2 regions of the Krasilnikovia sp. M28-CT-15 genome follow, and region 1 is predicted to be linked to the other one. Evidence: riboswitches for the same ligand, from Rfam matches in the RefSeq annotation. Region 1 holds a riboswitch; the other holds the start of a gene.
What was found. Region 1 has a riboswitch for cyclic di-AMP ahead of ACMCNO_RS04405 (coiled-coil domain-containing protein). Riboswitches for the same ligand answer to the same signal wherever they lie in the genome.

Region 1 (7,813 bases):
AGACCGCCCGGCGACGCGCCGAACGGGAGATCATGCGGGACCCGCTCACCGGCCTGGGCAACCGGCGGCGCTTCGACTCCGTACTGCACCGCATAGATGCGGGGCGGACCGCGCCGCCGCTGGCACTGCTGCTCATCGACCTGGATCATTTCAAGGCGGTCAACGACGCGTACTCGCACATCGCCGGTGACCACGTGCTGCGCGAGGTGGCGGCCATCCTGCGGGCCCACTGCCGGGCCGAGGACGTGCCGGTGCGCTACGCGGGCGACGAGTTCGTGGTGTTCCTGCGCGGCGACGCGGTCGCGGGCCGCGAGGTCGCCGAGCGCATCCGGTCCGCGGTCGCCCGGGCGGACATCCTGGCGGGCAGCCGCCTGACGGTCAGCGTCGGCGTGGCGGCGATGGCGCCGGGGATGGGCGGGGACGCACTGTTCCGCGCGGCGGACGAGCGCCTGTACGCGGCCAAGTGGAGCGGCCGCAACACGGTCGCCTCGTGACGGCTCAGTTGGGGTAGACCACTCCGGAGGCGCCGCTGTACGGGTTGCGGGTGCCGTCGGTCAGGCCCCCGGTGCCCTGCGCGTCCAGCCACACGACGTACGGCTCGCCCGAAATGAGCCCGGTGATCCTGGTGGAGACGCTGCATCCCGCGCCGGTGGCCGGCACGCTCGTCCAGGTGTAGCCCGGCTGCGCGCCCGTGACGAGCCGCTGCGGCACCGCGGTGACCCGGTAGCCGGTGGCGCTGCGGCGGGGCCAGGTCACGGTGAGGGACCGGACGCCCGGTGTCACCGTGACCGGGATGACGACCTGGCCGTTCGGCGCGGGCGGGCAGGAACTTCCGGCGCTGGCGGGGAACGACACCGGGGGCAGCGTCGTCGCGCGGGAGGGATAGGTCACGCCCGCGCTGGGGGTCGCCGAGCCGCTGGTCACGACGATCCAGCTGCCGGTGGAACCCGGCGCGGGGGTCGTGGTGCCGGGCGAGGGCGTCGCGGCGGTGAGTCCGATCACCCCGCATCCGCCGAGGGTGAGCGGCACGAGCAATGCCACCAGCTGCTTTCCCCGCATGCACGCTCCTCCGTCACCGCGGCCTGATCAACGCACTGATCGGCCGTGACGCGGCTGCGCTGAGGGCGGACCTCCGGTGGGTTTGGCGACGTCACCGGATCGCCCGCGGCACCGGGTTGCGCGCAGCACCACCGGGGTAAGGGCTCAGCAGACCGGCGGGTGGACCGATCTGCGGGACGTCGGCACCCCGAGAGGACACCGCCAGGATGACCGGCTCAGCCCGCCGAGCGACCGCCCCGCAGCGCATGGGTGACCGCGACGGCCAGCTTCTCCAGGTAGTCGTCGTCGATCGGGGTACGGGCCACCGCGACGCGCCAGTAGAGCGGGCCGAGGATCAGGTCCACGGCCACGTCGGGGTCGGCGTCGGCGGGCAGTTCCCCGCGGGCGATCGCCTGGCCGACCAGCTTGTCGCCGACCGCGTGCTGGTGGGTGTGCAGGGCCCGCTGGAGCGTCTCGGCGATCTGCGGGTTGCGGGCGGCCTCGGCCATCAGGTCGGGGATGATCTGGGAGGCCATCCGGTGCTGCAGCGCCTTGCTCGCGATCATGAGGAGCAGCCGGAGGTCACCGGCGAAGGTGCCGGTGTCGGGAAGCGGCACGGCTCGCTCGGCCACATCCGAGACGATCTCGAGTACCATCTCGAGTTTGTTGCTCCACCGGCGGTAGATCGCGGTCTTACCGACCCCGGCCCGGCGCGCGACCGCCTCGATGGAGAGGCGGCCGTAACCGACCTCGGCCAGCTCTTTCATCACCGCGTTGCGGATCGCCACGGTGATGTCTCCGCGCAGGACCGCCGCTCCGGCAGGTGCTCGTTTCCCGGTCGCCACGGAGGCAATATAGCGCAAGGACGCTACGGTTGCGTTCCGCCGTTTGCTGGGTTACCGTCGGCGTCACGTCGATACGATGCCGTTTCAACGACATCACCTCGCTAGTGTGTTCACGCGCAAACCCCCGAGGCCGGACATCTCAGCCCGGCCGACGAGATCGGAGCGCCACCCCATGGCCCAGACGGCGGTCGCCGGCAACGACACCGGTCTGCCTATGAAGGAGCTGGCCAAGCGGCACGGCCTGAGCGCGGCCGGCGCCCTGCCCGGCCTCCCCCTCTACATCCGGCAGCTGTGGGCCTACCGGCACTTCATCGGGGCGTACGCCAACGCCAAGGTCTCCTCCTCGCTGGGCAACACCCGGCTGGGAATGCTCTGGCAGGTGCTGACGCCGCTGTTCAACGCGGCGGTGTACTACCTGATCTTCGGCGTCATCCTGGCCGGCACCAAGGACATGGACAACTTCATCGCCTACCTGTGCACCGGCGTGTTCGTCTTCGGCTTCACCTCGTCGGTGGTGCAGGGCGGCGTCGTGGCGGTCACGAACAATCTCGGCCTGATCCGGGCGCTGCACTTCCCCCGCGCGAGCCTGCCACTGGCCGTCGTGCTGGTCGAGGCGCGCAACCTGATCGCCTCCATGGCCGTACTCATGAGCATCGTGCTGATCACGGGCGAGCCACTCACGTTCGAATGGCTGCTGATCGTGCCCGTGCTGCTGCTACAGACGATCTTCAACATGGGTCTCGCCATGCTGACCGCCCGGCTCGGCTCCAAGATCACAGACGTCAAGCAGCTGGTCCCGTTCATCATGCGCATCTGGATGTACAGCTCCGCCGTCATCTACTCCGTGGAACAGTTCGAGAAGCACCTGCACGGCTGGCAGCTGCGCCTGGTCGAGGCGAATCCGATGCTGGTCTTCATCGAGCTGATGCGGCACGCGCTGATGGAGGACGTCCCGCTCGCCGACACGCCGACCCGGCTGTGGATCCAGTCGATCGCGTGGACGCTGATCGTCGGCGTCGGCGGGTTCGTCTACTTCTGGCGCGGAGAGAAGGGGTACGGCCGTGGCTGAGACAACCGGGCGGGTACCCACCGTCATCGCCGACGACGCCCACGTCGTCTACCGGGTGTACGGCTCCGCGGCGGCCGGTGCGAACAGCCCGGTGGCCAGCTTCAAACGGATCGTCACGGGTCAGAAGTCCGGCGCGGTCCGCGAGGTGCACGCGGTCAAGGGCGTGAGCTTCGTCGCGTACAAGGGCGAGGCGATCGGGCTCATCGGCAGCAACGGCTCCGGCAAGTCCACCCTGCTGCGGGCGATCGCCGGGCTGCTACCGGTGGACCGGGGCACGATCTACGCGGCCGGGCAGCCCTCGCTGCTGGGCGTGAACGCCGCGCTGATGAACGACCTGCCCGGCGAGCGCAACGTCCTGCTGGGCTGCCTCGCGATGGGCATGAGCCCGGCCGAGGTGAAAGAGAAGACCGCCGACATCATCGAGTTCTCCGGCATCAACGAGCGTGGCGACTTCAGCTCCCTGCCGATGAAGACGTACTCGTCCGGCATGTCGGCCCGGCTGCGCTTCGCCATCGCGGCGGCCAAGAAGCACGACGTGCTGCTCATCGACGAGGCGCTGGCCACCGGTGATGCCAAGTTCCGCCGCCGCAGCGAGCAGCGGGTCCGCGACCTGCGCGAGGAGGCCGGCACGGTGTTCCTGGTGAGCCACAGCGAGCAGTCGATCCGGGACACCTGTGAGCGCTCGATCTGGCTGGAGTCCGGCGTCATCCGCGCGGACGGCCCGACCGAGGACGTGATGAAGGAGTACGAGACCTACATGCGCCGGTAGGTCCCGCCTCCTCGCGTTCCGCGCTCAGCGCACCGACAGGTGCACGTGGTTGGTGTGGTCGCTGGACGGGTCACCGTTGCCCCGGGTGTACGCCTTCCAGCCGCTGCTGGGCAGCCAGATCCGGCGGAACCAGATGACATACAGCACGCCGATACGGTCGGCGTTGTCGATGAAGTAGTTCGCCAGCCGGTCGCCGTACGTGCGGCTGGCGCCGGAGGCCACTCCACCGAAGGTGCCCTTGTCGGCAGCGAAGTCACACGCCCGCCCCTTGGGATGCTCCCCGAAGCTCTGGTGCCGGAAGCACTTGACGAAGTGCGTGAATCCGGCACTCTTCGCCTGCCCCATGGCGAACTGCAGGCGGGGCGTGATGCAGCCGGTGGTCGTGGGGTCGTCCACGGTGCAGCCGGTGCCCAGGTTGCGGGGAGCCGTGGCGGACTTGGTGCTGCTGCCGCCGCCGCTCGGCCCCGCGACGTCCTGGCCTCCACCCGCGGCCTTCAGCGCCGCCTCGGCCTGCGCCTTGCGCCGGGCCATGACGTTGAGCTGCTTCTGCTGGTCGCGGATCGTGGCGTCGATCGCCAGCTTCGCCTTGGCCTGGCCGTCGCGGGTCTGCTTCAGGTCGCGCATCGCCGCGTCCTGACGCACCGCGACCGATTGCAGGGTGTCGGCCCGGTCCAGCAGGGTGCCGGAGTCCGACGCGGTCAGCAGGGCGGTCATCGGCCCGAGCCGCCCGGTCCGGTAGCTCTGCGCCACGATCTCGTCCAGCGCGGCCTGACGCGGGCCCAGTTCGGTGTCGAGCCGCTGCAGCGCGGCGGTCAGTTCGACCTGGCGCGACTTGGACCGCGCCAGGGCGTCCTTGGCGTCGGTGAATCCACGCGACGCCGACTCGAGCGCCTCGATGAGGGATTTACTGCCGCCCTCGCCGTCGTCACCGGTGTCACCCGGGGCGGCCAGCGGCCGGGGGGCTGCGGAGGCGGGAGCCGGACCGGCGACGGCCGGACCGGCGACGAGGACCATGAGGGCCAGGAGCGTCGCCCACAGCCGTCGGGCAGGGGTGTGCCGCACATGCCTTCCTTCCGTCGGCCGCCGACCGGGTTAGCTGACGGGTTCGGGACGGAAGTGGCCCCTACCGCGCGGGTGGCGCGGATTCACCCCACAAACGTGGTTCCCCGGCTCGCCCGTGGGCGATTAGGCGGTGGTTTCCGCCGACGCCTTTCCTGGCGTCGTTATGAAACGGAGACCGTGTCGAAGAATACCCAGCCTCGCCAGAATCGACAGGGGTCGTACTGTCGGTTACCGAGTGCTGACAATGAGTCGACGCGGCGAGAGAAACGCAACGATTCACATTGACCGGCGTTACGGCCACGGCACCAAGGATTTCCTCGCGCGAGTCACGGAAAGTTGTTGGCTGGTAACGCATTTGGCACCGGTCGGCCCCTTGATTCGTCAGGTAAGCTGGCCGCCGGTCACTGCCAGGAAGGCACCACCCCCAAGGGTGCCGGCAGGCCACCGCCTAATCGCCCTCGGGCGAGCCGGGGAACCACGTTTGTGGGGTGAATCCGCGCCACCCGCGCGGTAGGGATCGCTTCCGTCCCGAACCCGTCAGCTAACCCGGTCGGCGGTTACGTGGAAGGAAGAGAATGACGGCTAGACACCGCCGGTGGCTGACCGTGGCCCTGGCACCACTCGTCGCGTTGACGATGCTCGTGGCGCCGGCCGCGCCGGCCAGCGCCGCGCCCGGCAGCGGCACCGCCACGCCCGACGAGGGCAAGGCCACCCCGCTGCTCAGCGATGTGATGGAGTCCACCAACCGGCGCTTCGTCGCCGCCAAGGCCGCGGTCGCGAAGTCGACGAAGACCCAGCTGGCGCTCGCCATCGATGTGCGCAACGCGGAGGCCAAGCGCGACCTGCTGATCCCCGAGGTCGGCGCGGTGGCCGGACAGCAGTACCGCACCGGGAACCTGTCGGCCATGAGCTACCTGCTCAACGCGAACAGCTCGGACGCGTTCCTCAGGAAGGCCATCTCGCTCGAAGAGATCAACTCGATCAACGACGAGAAGCTGCACGAGCTGAACACCGCGATCGACCTGGTCACCACGACCAAGGCGCGGCTGGACGCTGAGATCAAGGCGCAACAGCAGAACCTCGCCGCGATGAAGAAGCAGAAGGAGAGCGCCGACAAGGCGCTCGCGCTGGTCGGCGGCGAAAGCCTCACCGGTGGGTTCGTGGTGGCCAAGTCGCCGGAGGCCGCACCGGCCCCGCGCAACTCCGACGGCGGCTTCTCCCCCGAATCGTGCACGGTCAACGACCCCACGACGGGCGGCTGCATCACACCGCGCACCTTCCACCTCTACAAAGAGGTGAAGAAGGCGGGATTCAATCGATTCGTCGGCTGTCACCGGGACGGCGGCCCGTTCGAGCACCCGAAGGGCCGCGCCTGCGACTGGTCGCTGCAGAAGAGCGGGTTCTCGGTCGCGCACAACACGGACATGAAGAACTACGGCAACAACCTCATGGCGTTCCTGGTCCGCAACGCGGACCGGCTCGGGATCTACTACGTCATCTGGTTCAAGCAGATCTGGTTCCCGGCCACGGGCTGGCACACCTACCACGGGCCGAGCGCGCACACCGACCACGTACACGTGTCGCTGCTCTGACGCACGCATAACGGCCCCCGTCCCGCGCGGACGGGGGCCGTCTGCGTGGTCGGCTCAGCCGCTGGCGCCGACCCGGCGCACCGGCGCGCGACCCGCGGGCTGCCGCGGGGCGGCGCCGATCGGCGGCGCCGACGGGATCGGTACGGTCACCGGCTTGACCTGGGTCACCTCGATCTCCTTGCCGTGGTGCACCAGCTCCAGCCGGGCCGCCCCGCCGCCGTTACGCAGCGAATACGTCACCTCGTCCGGCGTCACGTCGACCCGCAGCCGCTTGCCGTGCCAGAGCAGCGAGAAGTCCAGCCGGTTGATCCGGCTCGGCAGCCGGGGCGCGAACGACAGCTGACCGTTGAAGTCCCGCATCCCGCCCAGCCCGGCGACCAGCGCGACCCACGAACCCGCCAGGGACGCGACGTGCACCCCGTCGCGGGCGTTGCGGTGCAGGTCGTGCAGGTCCATCAGGGCGGCCTCGCCGAGGTAGTCGTGGGACAGCTCCAGATGCCCCACCTCGGCGGCCAGCACCGCCTGGACGCACGCCGACAGCGACGAGTCGCGGACGGTCCGGGCCTCGTAGTACGCGAAGTTGCGGGCCTTCTCCTCCGGGGTGAAGGCGTCGCCGCGCACGTACATCGCCATGACCAGGTCCGCCTGCTTGATCACCTGCTTGCGGTACAGGTCGAAGTACGGGTAGTTCATCAGCAGCGGGTACGCCTCCGGCGGGGTGTTCTCGAAGTCCCACTCCTGCAGCCGGGTGAAGCCCTCCGACTGCTGGTGCACCCCCAGCTCCCGGTCGTACGGGATGTGCACCGACGCGGCCGCGTCCCGCCACGACGCCGACTCCTCGTCGTCCACGCCCAGCTTGCGGGCCACCTCCGGGTGGCGCTGGCAGGCGTCCGCGGCGGCGAACATGTTCTGCTGCGCCATCAGGTTGGTGTAGACGTTGTCGTCCACCACGGCGGTGTACTCGTCCGGCCCGGTGACCCCGTCGATGTGGAACCGGCCGTGCCGGTCGTGGTGGCCGAGCGACCGCCACAACCGGGCGGTCTCGACGAGCAGTTCCAGCCCGATCTCACGCTCGAAATCGAGATCACCGGTGGCCTGCACGTAGCGGCGCACCGCGTCGGCGATGTCCGCCCCGATGTGGAAGCCGGCCGTGCCCGCGGGCCAGTACGCCGAGCACTCCTGGCCACGGATCGTGCGCCACGGGAACGCGGCACCCTGCAGGCCCAGCGTCTGCGCCCGCTCCCGGGCGAGATCCAGCGTCGAGTGCCGCCAGCGCAGTACGTCGGCCGCCGCGGACGGCTGGGTGTAGGTCAGCGCGGGCAGCACGAACGTCTCGGCGTCCCAGAACGTGTGCCCGTCGTAGCCGGGGCCGGTCAGCCCCTTGGAGCCGATCGGGCGCTGCTCGGCACGGGCACCCGCCTGCAGCGTGTGGAACAGA
Region 2 (7,813 bases), 4.4 Mb from region 1:
CCGCCAGCGCCTCGTCCTCGGCCACCGCCAGCCCCACGCCGACCTCGCTGGCACCGCTGACCGCGACGTTCTCCCACACCGCGGACACCGGCCCGGACGGCCTCACCGACTACGTGGGCACGGTGCGGGTCGCCAACCCGCGCGACCGCGCTGCCGGTGGGTGGCGGGTCACCCTGAAGGTTCCCGGCGGCAACGCGGTCGACGCCGATTCGGCCGTCACGGTCACCCAGGACGGTGAGAAAGTCACCTTCACGCCCGCGGGTGAGGCGACCATCCCCGCGGGTGGATCGGTCACCTTCACCTTCACGGTGCGGGGTGTGCTCACCGCCGAACCCCTGAACTGCGCAATCAACGGTGATGGCTGCGCCTGACCGGACGGGCGAACAAACTGCGCACTGCTCGGCGGGCTCCGCGCGCCCGACCTAATGTCGTCAGTGGGCCGGCAGGTCGCCGGCCGGTTGCGGCAGCTAGGGGGCGCGGATGAATGGCGACGACCTGAGCCAGGGATTGAGCGACATGTGGCGCTCGGTGCTGTTGTTCGTGCCGACGGCGCTGGCGTTCATCGCGATCCTGGCCATCGGGTACGTCGTCGCCAGGCTGGCCCGCACGCTCGTGGCGAAGGCGCTGCATCGGATGGGCTTCGACCGGGCCGTGGAGCGCGGCGCGGTGCGCAGGGCACTGCGCAACATCGACGCGAGCGACCTCTGCGCCAAGATCGCCTTCTATGCGGTGTTGCTGTTCGCCCTGCAGCTCGCGTTCGGGCTGTGGGGTCAGAACCCGGTCAGCGAGCTGCTCAATGTAGTGATCGCTTGGCTGCCCCGGGCGTTCGTGGCCATCGTGATCGTGGTGGTGGCCTCCGCGATCGCGGGGGCCGCGCACGACCTGATCGTGAGCGCGCTCGGCGGACTGAGTTACGGACGGCTGCTGGCCCGGATCGCCTCCGTCCTGATCATCACGCTGGGCGTCATCGCGGCCCTGGATCAGGTCCATATCGCCACGTCGGTGACCCAGCCGCTGCTCATCGCGGTTCTCGCCACCGTCGCGGGAATCCTCGTCGTCGGGGTCGGCGGTGGCCTGGTACGGCCGATGCAGAAGCGCTGGGAGGAGTGGCTCGAACTGGCAGGCGCGGAGTCCGCCGCGATCCGGGAGCACGCCCGCTCGTACGCCGACGAACGTGCCCGCGAGGCTGCCGAGCAGGCCCGCCTCGCCGAGGAGGCCCGCCAGGCCGAGGAAGCCCGCCTTGCGCAGGAGGCCCGCCTTGCCGAGGAGGCGCGCCTCGCGGAGGAGGCCCGGAAGGCCGAGGAGGCCCGCCGAGCCGAGGAGGCGCGCCTCGCGGAGGGGGCCCGGAAGGCCGAAGAGGCCCGTCAGGCGGAGGAGGCTCGCCAGGCAGAGGAGGCCCGGAAGGCCGAAGAGGCCCGCATGGCGGAGCAGGCCCGGAAGGCGGAGCAGGCCCGCAAGGCGGAGCAGGCCCGGAAAGCGGAGCAGGCCCGGAAAGCGGAGCAGGCCCGCGAGACGCAGCAGCGCGCATCCGACGAGGCCAGGCGGGCGGAGCAGGCACGGCTGGCGGCGGCCGCTGCGGTCCAGGCGGAGGCCGAGGCGGCGCGCCAGCGCGAACTCCGGACGGCGGCCGAGCAGACCCGGACCGGGGCGGGCCGCCGGTCCGGTGCCGAGGACGACCAGCCGGACTTCGTACCCGGATTCGGCCGCGACGACGACGAGCCGACCACCGACATCAGCGCGGTTCGCGCCGCCGGGCAGGGTGGGCTCGCGCCGCCGGGCGGGGCCGGCCCATCGTCGCGTGACACCGAGCCGATCCCGGTGTCCGATGACACCCAGCCGATTCCCGTCACGCCCGAGTCCCCGTCGGCGTCCGACGTGACGCAGCCGATGCCGCTCGGCGACTCCGGTGCGGCGGCCGATACCCAGATCATCCGGCCCGCCGGACCAGAGGCCGAGGCGACCAAGGCAGCGGCGGAGCGCCCGCCCGCCGCCACCCGCCACAACCGTCCCCGCAAGCACACCTGAGCGGGGCGGACAGACGAGGACCGGTGCCGCAACCTCCGGCACCGGCCCATGATCGGTACGGTCTGAGCCGTGTTCCCGCCCCGCGGGTCAGCGGCGGGCGGGCAGGCTTCGAGCGAGCGTGCACACGGCCAGCAGGCGCACCAGCACCCAGTCCTGGACGTCCCAGTCGATCTCGTCGGCCGGCGGAGCCCAGCCGTGCTTGTACGCCGCCTCGCGGACCCCCTCGGCATACGCGGCGAGGACCACCGCCGTCAACGGGCGGGTGTCCGCGGACAGGCTCTCCCGGATCCCGGCGGAGTGCTGGTCGACGGCAGCCAGCAGGCCGGGGGATTCCGCGGCCGCGGCGAAACCGGAGACGCCGACCGTGGAGGCCAGGGCGTCGAGGCAGGCATGGGCGGAGCGCATTGCAGCGCGGGCGGCAGCGCCGCCGAACAGGCCAGTCATGAGAAAAGACGGTAGGAAGGCACGGGTAGCCAATGGTTCTCCCGACTGGTGCAGGTCGGTTGAACCGCAATGGCTATTCGGCTGGTTCCGGTCGGCGCCGCTCCACGTCGTCCGCGATGATCACGGTCGCCACCACGAGCGCGACGACCAGGGCGAAGAGCCAGGACGCGTCGTCGGTGAGTCGCGCGGCCAGCGGTGCCTGGACCGCGGCCACCAGAAAGCCGAGCCACGCGAACCGGCGTTGACGGTCGGACAGGAACCCTGCGGACTGCATCCGGCAAGTCTGGCGTGAACCGGGTGAATCGCCGTCACCCGTTCGGCCGATTCCGCGTTGTCCGATCGTGTTCCGCGTGCTGAGCCGCCGCCGCCGCCGTCTCTCACCCGCGGCAGGCCGGATCGCGCTGCTGTCTGCCCTGCTGGCCGTGCTGCCGGCGGCCGCGTGCACCGGCCCCGCCGCACCCGTGGAAGTCTCCGCACCCGCCGGCCCCCACATCCTCGACGCCCCGCTGGGCGCTCGGACCGGGGCGTCCCTCGTCGTCGGGGACGCGGCCTCGCAGGTCGACCTGCGCGTGGCGGACCTGCCGGGGCTGCTCTACCGGATCAGCACCCCGGCCGGATCGGGCCTCGCCCCGCAGGTCACGGGCGTGGACGGCCGGGTCCGCCTGGCCCTGCGGCCCACCGGCGGCGACGGCCCGGACACGGTCCGGATCGTGCTGAACCGTACGGTCAGCTGGGACCTCCGGCTGCCCGCTGGAGCGGGTGAGCAGTACCTCGACCTGTCCCGGGGGCGGATCCGGCGGCTGGACGTCGGCGCCTCGGGTCTGCTCGAGCTGCGGCTGCCCCGGCCGCGCGGCGTCGTGCCGGTCACGGTCACCGGCCCCGTCGCGACGATCACCGTACGGGCACCCAGCCCGGTCCGGGTACGGCTGCGCGGCGGCGCAGGGTCGGTCACGGCACCGTGGGCCGCGCGGGGCGCCGTGCCCGCCGGGTCGGTGCTGGCCCCGGCCGTCTGGTCGACGGTGCCCGACCGCTACGCCCTGGAGCTGCGTGCACCCACGACCAGCCTGAGGCTCGTCACGTCCTGATCGGCCGGGCCGGGTTTCGTCCCGTACGGGCCGGGGCACATCGCACCGAGTGTCACGCCCTCCCTTCGGCCGTCCTCCCGGAGGCTGCTCTGCTGCAGGAGGACCCATGCGCATCGCGATGATCTCGGAGCAGGCCGCATCCCTGGACGCCGGCGGCCGGCATGTCATCGAGCTGGCCGCGGCGCTCGCGGAACTGGGGCACGACGTGCGGGTCTACACCCGACGGGACGACCCCACTCCGCCCGACGTGGGCCGCGCCCCCGGCGGCGTCGCGGTGCTGCGCGTTCCGGCCGGTCCGGCCCGGGCGGTTCCCGTGCAGGCGCGGCTGCCGTACCTGGGGGAGTTCGCGCGGCGGCTCGGCGGGTCCTGGCGGGACGGGGACTGGGCACCGGCCGTGGTGCACGCGCACTTCTGGACGAGCGGGCTCGCCGCGGTGACCGCGGCCCGCCGGATCGGCGTACCCGTGGTGCAGTCGTTCTACGAACTGGGCGCGGGTCGCGGGCCGGACGCCGCCGATCCGGGCGGTGCCGGCCCGTCGCGGGCCGGCTACGAGCGGGCACTGGGCCGGGCGGTCGACCGGGTGGTCGCCCGGAGCCAGTACGAGGTACGCGAGCTGGTGGACCGCGGCGTGCCCCGCCCGCGGGTGACCTTCGTCCCGGCCGGTGTGGACAGCCGGCGGTTCACCCCGGAGGGCACCGTGGCGCACCGGGACCCGCACCGCCCCCGCGTCCTCGCCGTCGGCCGGCTGGCCGGGGGTACCGGCCTCGGCGACGTCGTCCGGGCCATGCGGAGCGTGCCGGGGGCGGAGTTCCTGCTGATCGGCGGCCCGCCCGCAGCCGGGCTGCCCGACGACCCGTATGCCGGACGGCTTCGTCAGCTCGCGCTGAGCTGCCGGGTGGCCGACCGGCTCCGCCTGGTCGGTGCCGTCACCCCGGCGGACCTGCCGGGCTGGTACCGCTCGGCGGACGTGTTCGTGGCCGCGCCCGGGCAGGACCGGTTCGAGACGGCCCCGCTCGAGGCGATGGCGTGTGGCGTGCCGGTGGTGGGGGTGGCGTCCGGCGCGCTCACCGAGACGGTGGTGGACGGCCTCACCGGTGACCTCGTGCCACCGGCCGACCCGGGGGCGCTGGGGAGTGCGCTGCGCCGGCTGATCTCCGACCGGGTGCGCCGGTTCGCGTACTCGACGGCCGCGGTGGACCGCGCCCGCCAGGCGTACTCCTGGCAGCGGGCGGCGGCCCAGGTCGAGGCGGTGTACGCGGCGACGGCCGAGGGCGTCCCCGTCGACGACGAGGCGGTCGCCTAGCGCCCGGCACGGCGGCCAGGCGACCCGTACGCCGGTCAGTCGGCCAATGCGGCGGACAGCCCGTCGCGGAACCTGCGCTCGCTCTCGGTCACGGTCTCGGCGCCGATGCCGAGCACACCGCCGGTGGAGGCGGCGCCGACCACCGAGTCCGCGATCTCCACGAGCCAGTGCCGGTACGTCCGGGCGTCCTCCGCGGAGGCCTTCGCGGCCAGCAGGGTGACCGCCTGCCCGACCCGGTCCAGCACGTCCCCGGCGTATCCGGCGGGGTCCGCCGGGGCGAGGACCGGCAGCTCCTCTCCGAGTTCCGGGTCGCCGACCCGGTCCACCACGGCGGCGGCGACCGCCGCGACGAGCGGGCTGGTGCTGGTGCGGGCTTCCGCGATCTCGTCGAGCCCGGCGGCGTTCTCGGCCCGGGTCTTGCGGGCCCCGTCCGGGGTGGCGGCGCTGGCGGCGGTCAGCACCGACTGTGGCAGGCCGGTCAGCAGACCCCATTCGGCGTCGGTGTAGCCCAGGATGGCGTAGGTCGGTTGGTCCGTCACTCGGAGGGTCCTTTCCACGGTTGTCGGCGGCCGAGAGTGCATTCTCCTCGCCTGCCGGAACGGACGGGATCCGTACCCGGGGTGTGCCGATCCGAACCCTCATCCGGTACCGCGGCTGGTGTCGCCGACCGGCCGCGCCCGTACCGTCTGCCGTTCGGGTCCGGATTCCGGGCGCTGCGAGGCCGCGGGGTGAACTGTGACCTGAGCCACAGAGCGCTGCCCGGGTCGTCCACTTCCGGGGGCGTTGGGCGGGCCATGTCCCGCCGGGTACCGGACCGCGCGTCGGGTTCGGGGTTCGCGAGGTGCATGAAACCGCAGTGGCGGTGGGCGGGCCGGGCGCCGTGCCGACGGTAAGGGCGCACCCCGACCGGGGTCGCCGCTTCCGGCCGCGGAGTCCTGCCCGCCGGGAGTGCGAACGAAGACTGACTCCTATCAGTGACTTCGATGGGCAGGAGCGGGGGACCCAGTGTGCCGGTGCCGGACACCGGCTGGGGGTGCGGCCACGCAGCGCGTGGCGGGCCACTTCAAGGCCTAACCCGACAGCTAACCTCGCACGCGGGTTGAAGGTCAGGATGCCTGAATGTCTCACCGTCACCAGCCGGTTCTGCGCCGCCTCGCCCTGTTCGGGATGGCCGCAGTGCTGGTAACCACCGTCAACCTGGGCGCCGTGGCGCCGCCACCGGCGTCGGCGGACTCCGCGGCGACCGCCGCCGGGTCCGGCGCGCGCATGACCGCGGCGCAGCGCGGCGCGAAGGCCCGCGCGGCCAAGGCCCGCGCCGTCGCGGCGGCCAAGACCCGGGGTCTGCGGATCGTCGCCTTCGCCCGGGCACAGAAGGGCAAGCCCTACCGGTACGGCGCACACGGGCCGAAGGCCTTCGACTGCTCCGGACTGGCCGGTTACGCCTACCGCAAGGCGAAACTGAAGCTGGGCCGCACCGCGAACGCCCAGTTCCATCAGGTGCGCCGCCTCGCCAAGACGCAGCGGCGCCCCGGTGACCTGGTGTTCTGGGTCCGCGGCGGGCACGCGTACCACGTGGCCGTGTACGCCGGTCACGGCAAGGTGTGGCACGCCCCGAAGCCCGGCAGCCGGGTCAAGCTGGCGGCGATCTTCGCGGCCGGGCAGGTCAAGTACGGCCGTCTCGGCACCTGACCCAGGTTAGGGCCGCCCAGCGGCTGAGTGGATGTCGGCCGTCTCGGCGGCGGACGCGGTGAGGCCGCCCCGGGTACGGGGCGGCCTCAGGCGTTCTCAGGGTTGCGGGGTGGAGCGTTCGCCCGAAGCGATGTCCTGCCCGGCCCGCGCGGGCGCTGGCCCGGGGCGTGTGTGCGCCGCCCGGACGCGGGCTCAGCGTTTGCCGCCGAACATGCGGCGGATCGCCCAGATGAGGATGAGCGCGGCGAGGGCGACGCCGAGCAGCCGCACGGCATGCACCTCGGACCAGTCCACGCCGGACGTCGCCGCAAGGGGGGTCTGCACGCCGAGAACTCTAATGGGTGCCCGGGCCCCCTTAATAGAAAGGTTTGTTGACTGAACGCGGGCCGGGTGTGACCATTGGTCCGTCCGCCGCGCCCATGACGGTTGTCGGTTGTCAGTTGGGGGACGCGCTGACCGGCGCGTGTCGATCGTCACCGGAGGATCGGGGCTCATGCCGCGACAAGGGGACTTGCCGGAACTCGCCGCCACCGTGCTGCAGCCGGGCTTCGTGGGCACCACCGCGCCGGACTGGGTCCGCCGCCGCCTGGCCGAGGGTCTCGGCGGGGTCGCGCTGTTCGCCCGCAACGTCGAGTCCCCCGCCCAGGTGGCCGCGCTCACGGCGCAACTGCGCGCGGAACGGCCGGACGTCATCGTGGCGATCGACGAGGAGGCCGGTGACGTCACCCGGTTCGAATCCCGCCATGGCAGCTCGCGCCCGGGCAACCTCGGCCTCGGTGCCATCGACGACGGCACCGTCACCGAGGCGGTCGCCCACGACCTGGGTGTCGACCTGGCCCACGCGGGCATCACCCTGAACTACGCCCCGGACACCGACGTCAACTCCAACCCGGACAACCCGGTCATCGGCGTACGCGCCTTCGGTGCCGACGCACCGCTCGTCGCCCGGCACGGCGCCGCGTTCATCACGGGCCTGCAGCGCGCCGGAGTGGCCGCCTGCGCCAAGCACTTCCCCGGCCACGGTGACACCAGTGTGGACTCCCACCACGCCGTACCCGTGATCGACCGCAGCCGGGCCGATCTGGACGTGTGTGAGTTGCGGCCGTTCCGTGCCGCGATCCACGCCGGGGTGCAGGCCGTGATGACCGGGCACCTGCTGGTGCCCGCGTGGGACGCGGAGCTGCCCGCGACACTGAGCCGGCGCATCCTCACCGGCCTGCTGCGCGAGGAACTCGGCTTCACCGGGCTGATCGTCACCGACGGCATC

Region 2: another riboswitch for cyclic di-AMP. It lies ahead of ACMCNO_RS24455 (C40 family peptidase); the one in region 1 lies ahead of ACMCNO_RS04405 (coiled-coil domain-containing protein).

The regions. Positions count from the first base shown of each region.
Region 1 is NZ_BAAGAK010000001.1:907,627-915,439, reverse strand. Features, by position in the region: gene ACMCNO_RS04435 (GGDEF domain-containing protein) at 1-494, shown strand, start outside; gene ACMCNO_RS04430 (hypothetical protein) at 499-1,059, opposite strand; gene ACMCNO_RS04425 (TetR/AcrR family transcriptional regulator) at 1,275-1,883, opposite strand; gene ACMCNO_RS04420 (ABC transporter permease) at 2,056-2,952, shown strand; gene ACMCNO_RS04415 (ABC transporter ATP-binding protein) at 2,945-3,721, shown strand; gene ACMCNO_RS04410 (coiled-coil domain-containing protein) at 3,746-4,783, opposite strand; cyclic di-AMP (ydaO/yuaA leader) riboswitch at 4,787-4,923, opposite strand; cyclic di-AMP (ydaO/yuaA leader) riboswitch at 5,219-5,356, shown strand; gene ACMCNO_RS04405 (coiled-coil domain-containing protein) at 5,359-6,375, shown strand; gene ACMCNO_RS04400 (glycoside hydrolase family 65 protein) at 6,430-7,813, opposite strand, start outside.
Region 2 is NZ_BAAGAK010000001.1:5,319,211-5,327,023, reverse strand. Features, by position in the region: gene ACMCNO_RS24490 (cellulose binding domain-containing protein) at 1-371, shown strand, start outside; gene ACMCNO_RS24485 (mechanosensitive ion channel family protein) at 481-2,025, shown strand; gene ACMCNO_RS24480 (DUF6401 family natural product biosynthesis protein) at 2,113-2,469, opposite strand; gene ACMCNO_RS24475 (hypothetical protein) at 2,543-2,743, opposite strand; gene ACMCNO_RS24470 (hypothetical protein) at 2,820-3,554, shown strand; gene ACMCNO_RS24465 (glycosyltransferase) at 3,661-4,857, shown strand; gene ACMCNO_RS24460 (hypothetical protein) at 4,893-5,396, opposite strand; cyclic di-AMP (ydaO/yuaA leader) riboswitch at 5,807-5,968, shown strand; gene ACMCNO_RS24455 (C40 family peptidase) at 5,977-6,546, shown strand; gene ACMCNO_RS24450 (hypothetical protein) at 6,739-6,870, opposite strand; gene ACMCNO_RS24445 (glycoside hydrolase family 3 protein) at 7,040-7,813, shown strand, end outside.